Regions from separate parts of the Vibrio sp. R10-SG3-ISO10 genome, predicted to be linked through region 3. Evidence: riboswitches for the same ligand, from Rfam matches in the RefSeq annotation. Region 3 holds a riboswitch; each other region holds the start of a gene.

Region 1 (4,487 bases), on a different contig from region 3:
AAACCTCCGCCTTTGTTAATATATGCTCATAATTCGTCTTTTATTGTCACGTAAGCCATTACCGCTATTCATTTTTATTAGTTACACTAATAGGTAGTTATTTTGGGAGTGATACCTAATGCAAGAAATCAAAGCATTCAATGAGAAACGTGCGGAAATTTATTGGTGGCTTTCAAGCCTTTACGCCAAGGAATTAACGGAAGAGAATCTGGAGCAGTACCATTCAGCTCAAATCCGCTCTTTCCTTACTGGCCTTGGCGAGAATGCCGCTCTTAAACCGTCGATTGATCGTGTCATTGATGCACTTAATCGCTTAATCGATCGCGAAGATGCGCAACTAGAGCTTGCCGCTGACTTTTGTGATCTATTTTTAAAGTCTGACCGCGACTCGGCACTGCCTTATGCTTCAATGTACATTGGAGACACAGGCCTGCTTAACGACAAGCCTGCCAAAGAGATGGAAGCATTAATGCTAGAGCATGGTGTAGCCGTTGATGAAAGCCTAAATGAGCCGGCTGATCACATTGCCATTGAGCTGGATTTTCTCGGTAACCTTATCATTCGCTCTAATGAACTTGAGCAAGAGCGTCATATTGAAGAAGCGCTTATCGAACAAGAGAGCTTCATTCGTCAGCACCTTCTAAGTTGGACACCTAAGTTTTCGGCTAAGTGTCAAACGCTCGATGAATTCGGTTTTTACTCTGCGATCGCTTCTCTCACTGTGGCGTTCTTGGAGTTGGACTGCACATATTTAATCGGCGAATAGAGTCTGACAATGTGAACTGGCACAGGTCAGTTTGACGAAATATGTTTGCCCTAAGTCGGATTGCGGTCTAAAATCGTGACCGCAAACGATAAAAATGAACTATTCAAATACAAACCGCTAAATAAGAGCGGTTTTTGTGTTTCTGATACTTTCTGCCAACTTATTCTAAACTGAATATATTCTCGTGGCAGTCATCGACAGGACAAAATTTATGGCCACTATTAAAGACGTTGCTCGCCTTGCTGGTGTTTCAACAACCACTGTGTCTCACGTGATTAACAAGACACGCTTTGTTGCCGAAGCGACACAAGAAAAAGTGATGGAAGCGGTAACCGAGCTTAACTATGCACCGAGTGCCGTTGCTCGTAGTCTTAAGTGCAACACTACTCGTACAATCGGTATGTTAGTGACGCAATCGACTAACCTATTTTTCTCAGAAGTTATCGACGGCGTAGAAAGCTACTGCTACCGCCAAGGTTACACCTTGATTCTGTGTAATACCGGCGGCATCTATGAGAAGCAACGCGACTACATTCGCATGCTGGCTGAAAAGCGTGTAGATGGCATCCTAGTGATGTGTTCAGATCTGACTGAAGAGCTGAGCGAAATGCTCGACCGCCACAAAGACATTCCAAAAGTAGTAATGGACTGGGGTCCAGAGAGTTCTCAAGCCGATAAGATCATCGATAACTCTGAAGAAGGCGGCTATCTAGCGACAAAATATCTGATCGAGCGCGGTCATACTGACATTGCTTGTTTAAGTGGTCACTTCGAGAAAGCGGCGTGTGTTGAGCGTATTAGTGGCTTTAAGCGCGCAATGGCTGAAGCTGATTTATCAGTAAACGAAGATTGGATTCTTGAAGGCAACTTCGAATGTGATACGGCGGTACTGGCTGCGGATAAAATTGTGGCGATGGATAAAAAGCCAACAGCCGTGTTCTGTTTTAATGACACGATGGCGCTTGGCTTAATGAGCCGTCTACAACAGAAAGGCATTCAAATACCTCAAGACATCTCAGTAATCGGCTACGATAATATTGAACTAGCAGAGTACTTCTCTCCACCTCTAACAACAGTGCACCAACCAAAACGTCGCGTTGGTAAGAATGCCTTCGAAATTCTTCTTGAGCGCATTAAAGATAAAGAGCACGAAAAACGTGTGTTCGAGATGCACCCAGAAATTGTCGAGCGCAATACCGTTCGTAATCTAAATAAATAACCTTAAGTCAGACGCTTAGCTGGTAGTCGTACTATTGGCTAGGCGTATATCTCCCCTCTATTTATTGAACCAACATCACATTTATCCGATACAAACGTGATGTTCTGCGCAGATTTTATTTATTCTTAATGTGTTCGATTAATGCCACGAACAGGGCAAACCATTTCGAAAGGATGGGACGCAAAGCCTCCGGCCTTAAACAATTTATTGTCTGGTAGCGGGGTTGCCGATGGCGAATATGCAAACTGTCATACCGCTTTTACTTGCACTCGTATGACACCTTACTGACAATGTCTCTGCATAATTTTGCTAATCTCTCGGACCTGCATTGGTGGCGTATACTTATACACCGAGAAAACACAGCATGGATAAACCAATACTAAAAGACTCAATGCGTTTATTTGAGCAGTTAGGACATATTAAGTCTCGCTCAATGTTTGGTGGCTTTGGCATTTTTGCTGATGACACTATGTTCGCACTTGTCGTCAACGATAAACTACACGTACGCGCGGACGCGGCTCTCGCTAAACAGTTCAGGTCTCAAGGGCTAGAACCCTATGTTTACAAAAAACGCGGATTCCCCGTCGTGACGAAGTATTTTGCGCTTTGTGATGATTGGGCAGCTGACGCAAATAAAACCTTAAAGATTGCGAACGTCGCCTTAAAAGCAGCAAATCAAGAGAAGCAATGCCAATCGCAAGCGAAACCCAATCGTTTGAAAGATCTGCCTAACTTGCGGCTAGCGACTGAGCGCATGCTCAAGAAAGCTGGTATAGATTCGGTAGAGAATCTGGAACAAGTGGGAGCCGTACATGCGTTTAAAGCCATTCAGACTACACACTCTTCCGATGTAAACATCGAACTTCTCTGGGCTTTAGAAGGTGCCATTAAAGGGACACACTGGTCGGTTATCCCCCAAAGTCGCCGTCAGGAGCTGTTAACTCAAGTCAGCTAACCTAAAAATAAATTTGTTTAAGAAGTCAGCCTTTGTGCTGACTTTTTTATTGGTTTTTATCTGCCATCTTGAAATTTGTGGCTTGCTTTCCCTGTCTTGTCTAGTAACACTAATAATTGATATCCATGAAATATGATGGAGCTGCACAACATGAATAAAAAGATCATCCTAGGAATTGTTTTCGTCGCACTAATTGTTTTACTTGGCGTAAATTTTGGTCAGTATCTCACGCTAGAAAACGCGAAGGCGCAGCAAGCAGAGCTCGCCGCATTTATCGCAGATAACTTTACTATCGCCGCTGCTAGCTATTTTATCGCCTATGTTGCTATCACCGCTTTCTCAATTCCTGGCGCTGCGGTCGTTACCCTTTTAGGCGCCGCTCTATTTGGTTTCTGGACAAGCTTACTGTTGGTCTCTTTCGCCAGCACCATTGGGGCAACACTCGCATTTTTAAGCAGCCGATACTTATTACGTGATTGGGTACAGAGTAAGTTTGGTGACAAGCTCAATGCCATCAATCAAGGCGTTGAAAAAGATGGCGCATTTTATCTGTTCTCATTGCGATTGATTCCAGTATTCCCATTTTTCCTAATCAACTTGTTAATGGGTTTGACTCCCATCGCGACAACTCGATTCTATTTGGTTAGCCAACTAGGTATGTTGCCAGGAACCGCTGTGTACCTAAATGCCGGCACTCAACTCGCTCAAATAGACAGCTTGTCGGGTATCGTCTCTCCTACCGTTTTGGCTTCTTTCGCACTTCTCGGGTTGTTCCCTGTCATTGCAAAATGGATTATGACTAAAATTAAGGCGTCCCCATCAACATCAAACGGAAATGCATAATGAGGATCTATTCCGCATCTACGCCAACTGAAGCTCACATTGTTTGTGAGCTTCTTAAGTCTCAACAGATTGAATGTGAAGTCCGTGGCGAAGGCGTATTTGGGCTCCAAGGGGAAATTCCCTTTGGGGAGAGCAGTGAACCCTATGTGTGGTTACTTAACCCTCATCAAGCTAAGCAAGCGAAGGGGGTTATCAAGCAATTTAACAGTGCGGAAATCGGCAGTAACTGGCTGTGCAACCAATGTGGAGAAGTGAACGAGCCTCAATTTGGCGCATGTTGGCAATGCGGAGAAGCAGCACCTTAACCGATTTTAGGCGCTTCAATTTGCTGCTGAATAAATGAAATTGAATGGTGATTGAACTCTTCTGGTCGCTCGACGTTACATACATGGCCGCAATCGGCGATCTCAAGTAACTTACTTTTACGATGTGCTGCGACCATCTCTTTGACAGGCTGAATAAACATATAGTCTTTCTCACCCATCAAATAGAGCGTCGGGATCGGCAATTCCTTATCTTTAAAATACTTCATCAGTGGGTTAACTTCCGAAGTGAGAATAAACCAGCGCTTAAACTCTTTTTGGCAAAGCTTCTTTGCTTCGCGGATAAACAAGTGCCTTGATTCTCTTTGTGTACGCTGCGGCATCACAATATAAGCGAATAGACTGTACAGCCACATGTAAGGGATGACGTGTTTGCACATG
Region 2 (4,487 bases), on a different contig from region 3:
TCTTTGTCTGGAGAAAAGGTTTCGAAACATGTTGATCACTGCTTAACTCAGTGGCAACACTTAGATGGTCGAGGTTTTAAGTTTAAAGGTAATTGTTTATGATTTTTGCAACAGTGGGCTCTCAAATGCCCTTTGATCGCATGGTTAAAGTTATTGATGAGTGGGCGCAAGTCACTCAGCGCAGTAATATTGTTGCGCAAGTAGGTAATACTAAAACTCAGTTTCAAAACCTAAGCTGCCATGATGGCTTTACGCCTAGTCAATACCAACAAAAGATTGAACAAGCTGAGGTAGTGATAGGTCATGCAGGTATGGGTACGATATTAACTTGCTTAGAGTTGGGTAAACCATTAATCATTATGGCTCGAGAAGGCGCTAGGCAGGAAACTCGTAACGATCACCAAATAGCGACTAAAGATTGGGTTAAAGACTGGCAGCATGTGCTTGAATTCGACTCTGTTGAGACCTTAGAGCAAGCTTATCAAGCTGCACTGAAAATGGGTAACTTGCTTACTTGTAACCAGTATTCAGAAAGCGAGTTGGTCGAATTTTTGAGTGATGTTATTAACAGTTAATTTAGGATTTGGTCATGGATTACCAAGAATATAAGACTCTGTTAGCTGCCGACTTATATCGCATTGAGGGAAAATCTGGCTTTAATGCAGGGTTAAAAGAATACTTTATCGGAGAGGGCTGGAAGTATATTTTCCATTTTCGTACTTGCCAGTTTTTAAAACAACGGAAGATTCTGAAGGTATTTCTTTATCCTTTGTTCCGACTTAAATTAAGACAAGTCGGCTTTAAGTTAGGGATCTCTATCCCAGTTACTACTCAAATAGGCCCAGGCTTATACATTGGTCATTTCGGTGGGATTATTGTTAATAGTCGTGTAAAAATTGGGCGTAACGTTAATCTTTCGCAAGGAGTAACGATAGGTACAAGTAATCGAGGTAAGAGCGCTGGAACTCCTACTATTGGCGATAATGTTTATTTAGGTCCGGGCTGCAAAGTATTTGGCAAAGTCAGTATCGCCAATAACGCCGTAATTGGCGCAAATGCCACGGTAAACTTCGATGTTAAAACGTGCGCTGTTGTGGCTCCGACCGCCGGGCGAATTATTTCTTACAAAGGATCTTCGGGTATAGTAAATTATCAAGTATCAGGTTAATTGAGCTTTATATTCAAACATCTCCCATACTGACTCGTATCCCATAGTTTTGCAGTAACTGATGATATTGCTTACTTGTATATTGATAGGCTCTGTTGACTTCGTTTTGATGAGGTTAAATTTAATTCTTTTCTTTTTCGAATAAGGCTAAAACTTTTTAGAATGACCTATGTTACATATTTGGTTTTTTTGTTGATTTTATTAAAAATAAGCCCTATAGTAATTCCGCCTTTTTAGTAACAGGCAGCACGTGAAAAAGCCAAACCTGATGTGAGTCAGGGACGGAAAACTAACAGGTCTTAAGGTGCCAACCTATAAGACGGCTGGGTTACCACACATTTAAATGGTATTAAATGTGAGGGCAATAGAGATGATCCTATTTTTCAGTAGGATTCACCCCATCTATCGCAGCACTCAATTAATTTTGAGACCTCCAATGTAATTAACTTTAATTTTTAAATTGAGTTTGGAGATAAAAATGGCGAACAACTACGTTACAGATACTCACGTAATCGGCTCAGAAACTTCTGATTTCTTAATCGGCACCCGCGGCAGTGACTACATCAATGGTTCTGGCGGTGCTGATATAGTTTTCGGTGGTCGCGGTGATGACTTCCTTAATGGTGGCGATCAATCTGATTTTGTATCTGGTGGTCTAGGTAACGACCGCATCTTCGGTGGTGAAGGTAATGATCTGGTAACCGGTGGCCGCGGTGATGACTATGTACTTGGTGGTGCAGGCGATGACATCGTACGTGGCGGTCGTGGTGACGACATCCTATCAGGTGGTGAAGGTAATGATTCACTTGTAGGTGGTCGCGGTGAAGACATCCTCGTTGGTGGTGAAGGTAACGACAAACTATGGGGCGGTGCTGATGATGACCAACTTTATGGTCAAGTTGGCGACGACGTACTAAAAGGCGGCAAAGGTAACGATACTCTTGTTGGCGGCGAAGGCATGGACGCACTACTTGGCGGCGCAGGTAATGATACACTTATCGCAACTGAAGACGACGTGCTTTTCAACGGTGGCCAAGACTTCGACACACTAACAGTGCTAGACGCAGATGGCGACATGCAAGTCTCTGTTGACCTAACAACAAACAATGCAGGTATCGAAGCATTAATAGGCGAATCAGGTGTTTCTACTACTGCGAAAATCAGCCTAGATAAAATTCTTCACAACTCACAAGACGACGGCGACGTGAATACAGTTGATATTGACAACACTTTCATAGCGGTAGGTATTGATGAGCTAGTTATCTCAGCTTCTAACGGCTTTAAAAACGGAATGGGTGACGTCGCTGCTCAAGTAACAGACATCTCTGGCGCAGAAGAAGAAGCTTACCTTTCTCTGGCTGGAGTAAAAGCTTCTGTAGACTTAGTACAATACAGCTTCGAGAAAAATGGCGAAGTGGTAAACGTAATCACTGACGCAGCACTTGTACCTGATGCAAGCGTTGATTTAGATATCGCATAATTGAGATTCTGACTGAGCAAATAGAGTGCTTACTGGCACTCTATTTTTTTAATAAAATTATGCAAAATCCATCATTAAGTGTAATCAACACAAATCTAAAAAAGTCCCTCATTTTTGCTCTTGCTTGTAGCTTCTTTACTAGTATGTTGCTGCTTGCCGTTCCCCTCTACTCATTACAAGTATTTGACAGGGTGATGAACTCACGCAGTGAAGACACGCTTCTAATGCTGTGCATTATTGCGCTTTGGCTAACACTTATGTACAGCATACTAGACTGGGTAAAAAACAGAGTACTGCTACAAACATCTTTAGAGTGGTCGAGTACTATTAAGCAACTGTTAACTGTAAAAATACTTGAATCCGCTGATTTAGAAGGCAAAAACTTAAAGAGTCAAGCCCTCAACAGCATAGATAAGTTTTCTAACTTCGTTGCTCAAGGCCTCAGTCCATTGTTTGAATTGCCTTGGTCGCCCCTGCTCATCGTTATTCTAGCATTAATCCACCCCTTGTTTGGTGTTATCTCCTTGATTGCTGCTATATGTTTACTTATCGTTGCATTTGTTAACTTCACAAATAAACCAAAGCAACTCAATCAGCAGCACCTCAAACTGACAGCGATTACAGAGTATAGCCAAGAAATTAAAACCTTAGGTATGCTTGATATCATCACCAAAGCTTTACTGGAAAGTGAGCAACAGGAAAACCAAGAGTTAAATAAACATGCGAGCAAAGAATATAACCTACTTGCAATAGCTCGTTTTATACGACTTGCCGCGCAAATCATTATTATTGCGGTTGGCGCATATCTCGTACTCAACGGTGAAACTTCCGTCGGTGCTTTAATCGCTTCGAGTATGATATTTGGACGTACTATTGGTCCGTTTGAACAGGCCGTTACCCAAGCTAAAAATTGGTTGAGTTGCTATCGTTTGTGGTTAGATATGTCCAAACTCAACAAAACATTTGAAAAGGTAGTTGAGCCCGATTGTGACTTGGTTCAACCTTCCGGCAAGCTGACGCTCGCCGGGGTAATGCTCACCTACCCTAACTCTAATATCCCTTTTTTGCATGGCATTAACTTAAACTTTTCTCCTGGAGATTCAGCTGCAATAGTTGGTGCCCAAGGAGCAGGAAAGTCTACATTACTTGCACTAATCGCAGGTCACTATCAACCTAACCTAGGGAAAATAAGGTTAGACTCTGCAGCATTTGAACAGTGGTCCAGTGAAGTACTGGGGGCACACCTTGGCTTTTATTCAAGTAAGTCAGCACTTCTAAAGACTTCCGTATTTAATAACATCTCGCGATTTAAAGCAGATGAAGCAGCCAGCTTCAAAGCCTGTGAGCGCGTTGGTATGCACCAAACAATACTTAGCTGGCCAAAAGGTTACGACTCAATTATTGGCGTCGATATTCACCCCTCGGATGGCGAGGTGCAAAAGCTACTACTAGCGCGTGCTATTTTTGACGAACCAGCTGTGCTTATTCTGGATGAACCTGACAGTTTTCAGGACTCAGCGGGTGAAAGACTAATCAGCGAGATGATCAAAGAACGTTGTAGAAAAAATAAAACGACCTTGTTTACTACTAACCGCTCTGGCCTATTGGGCGCAGCTAACCGCGTTGTAGTACTCAATAAAGGCTCCATAGAAAGAGATCAGTCTGCAGCACAAATCTGCAACTCCGCCAATTCTAAAAAAATAAAGAATGAGAATCGAGCATGAGTTTAAATAATTTTAAAACTATTGGCTTATGTACAATATTTTTTGGCTTCTTTGGTTTTTTTAGCTGGGCAGCTTTATCCCCCCTGCACAGCGCTGCAATTGCGCCAGGCTTAAT
Region 3 (4,487 bases):
AAATATGAAACTATTCATTATCTTCATGGTGTCGATTTCCGCGGGTGTCGCGTCAGCAGATCACCTTCATTCATTCTTGCTTGGTCTTTACGTTTCTACTCTTGCGGTCGGTAGCTGCTACTGGTTTGCATTCCGCAGTAGTCGTTTCCCACAGCTAGCACTTCTGCTATTGCTTTGTGGTCTATTCTCTAAAATCGCAGTGACGGTTGCGGGCGTATCTTGGGGAATCTCGCAAGACCTTATTAGCTCACCACTAGTATTCTCACTCTCGTACTTGTTCTTCTCACTTGTCGCAAGCTATGTTTGGTTTGTTTACCGCGAGAAGCTAATGGCAAGAAAGAAAGCCCGCGAAGAGCTAAAAGCCGCTTAATAGAAAACTAAGCCAAAAGATTACAAAACCAGCGTTTCGGCGCTGGTTTTTTGTATCTAATTCCGTCATCTAGGTAAATATTTACCAAAATTCCTACTGAATAGTAACGATTGATGTCAAAGCTGCTGATTCTATTGCAAGGTTGTCTATACTGAGGTCGTTACTCAATCATTTAAAGTGAGACGTCGCATATCATGACCACGCGTTTTCTAAAATTCACCGCGCTTCTTTCGACATTTTCTCTTTCATTTGGTGCATTTGCCGCACCTACCATTATCCCGGATCCTCCGACATTAGGTGCTAAAGGGTATATCTTGATCGATTACCATACTGGTGCCGTGTTGGTGCAGAAAAATGCGGACAAGAAGCTTAACCCAGCGAGCTTAACCAAGCTAATGACGGCATACGTTGCTGGTCAAGAAGTGAAAAGCGGTAATATTTCTCTCGACGATCAAGTTCGCATTAGCCGTAAAGCTTGGGCAAAGAACTTCCCTGATTCTTCAAAAATGTTTATCGAAGTAGGGACAGATGTTCCACTTATCGATTTGTACCGTGGTTTGATTGTTCAATCCGGTAATGATGCCAGTGTGGCTATTGCTGAACATGTAGCGGGCAGTGAAGGCGCATTTGTTAGCCTAATGAATAGCTGGTCGCAAAAGCTTGGTCTGGAGAACACTGGATACACTAATCCACATGGCTTAGATAGCGACGGCTTGTATTCAACACCGCATGATATCGCTCTGCTTAGCCAAGCCATCATTCGTGATTTGCCTGACATCTATTCGCTGTACAGTGAGACTTCTTACACTTACAACGGCATTACCCAGTACAACCGCAATGGCCTGCTTAGAGATAGAAGCCTAAATGTTGATGGTATGAAAACCGGTTATACAAGTGGGGCAGGCTACAGCTTGGCGACATCGGCAACCAGTGGTGACATGCGTCTGATTTCGGTGGTGATGGGCTCTAATAGTACGAAAAGCCGCGAGTCAGAAAGCAAACAATTGCTAAGCTATGGGTTCAGGTTCTTTGATACCGTGTCTCCATCTAAAGTGACAGATACATTAGCCAACGCAAAAGTGTGGATGGGTAGTGAAGAGCTCGTCCCTGTTGGCGTCGATAAACAAGTATTGATTACCCTACCAAAAGGTGATGCGAGCAAGCTTAAAGCAGAGATTGAATACAATGGCGAGTTGGTGGCGTCAATCAGTCAGGGAGATGCTGTCGGGCAGGTGATCTACAGTATTGATGGCGAAGAGGTCGCAAGCGCAACATTGGTTGCTCAGCAAGATGTTGAAGAGGGCGGACTGTTCAAGAAGTTGTTTGATTGGTTTAAACGCCTAATCTCAGGTTGGTTTTAACCATACCTAAAATAAACAAGAGGATGCACTAGGCATCCTCTTTTTTATATCAACGACTTACAGCTTGTTCCAAGCTGATTGCCAGTGAGAGCCAACTCCTGGTTCGTACTGCGTCGCCGATGGTGACCACTGTACACAGTAACCTGAGTATGGGAACTCTTTACACTGATAAACCGCGCCATCACTGGCTAAGACTTTAGTTCCTGCAGTGTAGCTTTCTAAGCCTTGTGGGAAGACAAAGTCGTAGTCACCAGGTGGTGGCGTTTGATCTTCTACTAGGTGGAAATCTAGCGTATTTTGGTCAATCACTTTACCTTGGTCGTCTTTGGTAACCACTACTAGCATATGATGCCCTAGCTCAGACTTAGATAGAGTCATCGTGGTGCTTTCAACTTCACCGTCTTTCAGCTCCTTCGAGTATGAAGCTAATGGTTCGCGATGGTGGTTGTAGACAGTTAACTCAGCCGTTAAGTCGCCTGTGGCGGTTAGTGTCAGGTCAAGCTCTGTCGGCGACTCGCCAATTACGTACTCTGACTGAAGCCCTACAACATCAAGGTCGTATTCTGGCTCTGGTGTTTCAAATTTATAGCCGATTTCAACGCTGTTTAGTCCTGATCCTGCTTTTAGGTAGACTGGGTTGGTTCCATAAACAGGGGTAAATTCGCCTTGGTCATTAAGCTGTCCGGCACGAATTTGGCTTTGCTCTTGGTTAATCTTACTCGCTAGAGCATAAGACCAGTTGTTTGCTTTACCTTGTTCGCTGTTTTGAATTACGAGTTCTGTGCTGTAAGACGAGTTCTCACCGCTGCTGTCAAACACACGGGTATAAACTGTATCGCCAACACTCAGATCGAGCGTAGGGTTGATCTGACCGCCTTGACTCCAATCAGGAATCACTGGGCCATCACCATCGAATTTCACGTCGATAACATTGTAGAATGAGGCTGCCGTATCGCCTACATCCCAAACTGCAAGGACCACTTGGTAACCTTCTCGCTCAGGAACGTTACAAAGGTGGCTAACACGTTTTGGCGGCTGAACCATTCCCCCATCGACAACGCAGAAAGGCGTGAGGTCAAATGAACTGCGAGCGAGGGGCTGATTAGGGTTCCAATCCGCTTTGGTGATGTAATATTTCCAGTCTTTAGTGACGTGATTGGCAGTGAAAGTCCACTCAAAGTACTGAGAGCCCGATTTGATAGGTCGTTTAACCCACCGGTCAGCGGTTTGCTCATCCAACGCCGCTGCTAGCGAGGTTTCAGCGCTGGCAATTTTACCATCGCGTGGGCCTGTTTCAGGGAAGCCGTCTGGCCCTTCTACGCTTTGCGGTTCATATTGAATAGCACCACAGTTGGTGTTCTTTTCGTTTGTGTCACTGGTTGGGAATTTACAAAGTGCTGCACGGCCTTCAGCAACACCATTTTCGTACGCTGAAACGTACCCATGGCCGAAGCTAGCACCGCTCACACTAAGTAGAGCTAACGCAATGAGTGATTTGTTTGGGAGTTTGTTCATCATTTGTCCTTATCTATGGATAACAAAAAAGATGACACTCCGGCACGCGAAACATCTAGCGAGACTCGCTAAATGGCAACCCCGCTATCATAGACATAAGATGTCGACAGACCGGTGGCTTTGCGTCCTAACCTTTCGGATAGTTTGCCTGAAGTGCAGCCTATACTTGCCTCACTATATTGTTAAATTACAAAGTACTGAGTTTTGTATAAGCAGGCGAAATGTAGCTAACGCGATCCAGAAAAGCTAAGCCTAAAATGAAAATGTGGAATGACAATCCCGAACTGGATTTCTTGTCGCAAATTAACTTGCTAATTACATATTGATTAAACTGTTAACTTATTGAAATTGATTAATTAAATGGGTTGATTGATGTGTTTTGTGAATGTGTTTGGGTGGTTTGATTTTGACTTGTGCTTCGTTTGACTGACGCCTAGCAGACAAAGCTTTGACTTTCACTTACCAAGCTCTGACAACGTTAAGTACCAAAACAACGACAATCCACCCCAAAATGTTATACAAGGAATCACGATGGAATTTACCGACAAAGATAGAGAGGCGCTCTACCAAATCTGGATGTCGAAAAAATCGAAAATGCGACTCACTCAGATGGAATTTGCCAAAAAGCTTGGGATGAATCAGCTCAGCTTTTCTCGCGTATTAAGAGGTGAGACACCGCTTACTATGTCTTTCGTGAGCCATTTTTGTCGACTTCTTCATTTAGAGCCCAAAAATGTGGTTCCAAGCCTAAAAGAAACCAATGAGCATGGACCAAAGGTGGTGTATCTGCAAAGTCGCATGAGTGTCGATGGTGAAATTCAAAATGCCTACATTGAAGGCAATCAAGTGATCGTGGAATACGCGCACACAGTGCATCCTTCATGATCCCAATATAGCCAACTTGAATAGAATAGCGTTGGACATCTAAATATCATATGGTATAGCATTCTGGTTGTCATTTTAAACTAGAGTGCTGTACATGAAACCTTTCAAAGTCTTGCTTTTAATCGTAGTGAGCGCATTCGTTGTAGGATGTGCCGGTGGGCCTGTTCAACGCGCCACTAAATTTACCAGTTATGAAGACTTTCGAGCTGGCCCGGAAGGCGGTGTCGATTTAGTATGGGCCCGCATTGGTCTAAGAGACGCAAAACGATTAAGCGAAAAGCTTGATGAGTACGATTCGGTAGTGATTGACCAAGTGTTTGTGGTTACAGACGAAAGCACGCTAGATAAAGAAGAAA

Evidence for each region. Region 3 has a riboswitch for cyclic di-GMP ahead of gbpA (N-acetylglucosamine-binding protein GbpA). Riboswitches for the same ligand answer to the same signal wherever they lie in the genome.
Region 1: linked by a shared signal. The riboswitch ahead of AC6R16_RS11470 (TfoX/Sxy family DNA transformation protein) and the one ahead of gbpA (N-acetylglucosamine-binding protein GbpA) in region 3 are both predicted to bind cyclic di-GMP.
Region 2: linked by a shared signal. The riboswitch ahead of AC6R16_RS01745 (calcium-binding protein) and the one ahead of gbpA (N-acetylglucosamine-binding protein GbpA) in region 3 are both predicted to bind cyclic di-GMP.

What each region holds. Positions count from the first base shown of each region.
Region 1 is NZ_JCBDHG010000020.1:319,695-324,181, reverse strand. Features, by position in the region: gene torD (molecular chaperone TorD) at 119-766, shown strand; gene purR (HTH-type transcriptional repressor PurR) at 978-1,985, shown strand; cyclic di-GMP riboswitch class I at 2,130-2,216, shown strand; gene AC6R16_RS11470 (TfoX/Sxy family DNA transformation protein) at 2,350-2,940, shown strand; gene AC6R16_RS11465 (TVP38/TMEM64 family protein) at 3,091-3,783, shown strand; gene AC6R16_RS11460 (putative signal transducing protein) at 3,783-4,088, shown strand; gene AC6R16_RS11455 (alpha/beta fold hydrolase) at 4,085-4,487, opposite strand, start outside.
Region 2 is NZ_JCBDHG010000002.1:208,356-212,842, reverse strand. Features, by position in the region: gene AC6R16_RS01760 (glycosyltransferase) at 1-102, shown strand, start outside; gene AC6R16_RS01755 (glycosyltransferase) at 99-575, shown strand; gene AC6R16_RS01750 (serine O-acetyltransferase) at 590-1,168, shown strand; cyclic di-GMP riboswitch class I at 1,417-1,504, shown strand; gene AC6R16_RS01745 (calcium-binding protein) at 1,647-2,648, shown strand; gene AC6R16_RS01740 (ATP-binding cassette domain-containing protein) at 2,708-4,372, shown strand; gene AC6R16_RS01735 (HlyD family type I secretion periplasmic adaptor subunit) at 4,369-4,487, shown strand, end outside.
Region 3 is NZ_JCBDHG010000022.1:839,970-844,456, forward strand. Features, by position in the region: gene AC6R16_RS17345 (NADH:ubiquinone oxidoreductase) at 5-370, shown strand; gene AC6R16_RS17350 (serine hydrolase) at 565-1,731, shown strand; gene gbpA (N-acetylglucosamine-binding protein GbpA) at 1,789-3,246, opposite strand; cyclic di-GMP riboswitch class I at 3,318-3,405, opposite strand; gene AC6R16_RS17360 (helix-turn-helix domain-containing protein) at 3,778-4,131, shown strand; gene AC6R16_RS17365 (DUF3313 domain-containing protein) at 4,226-4,487, shown strand, end outside.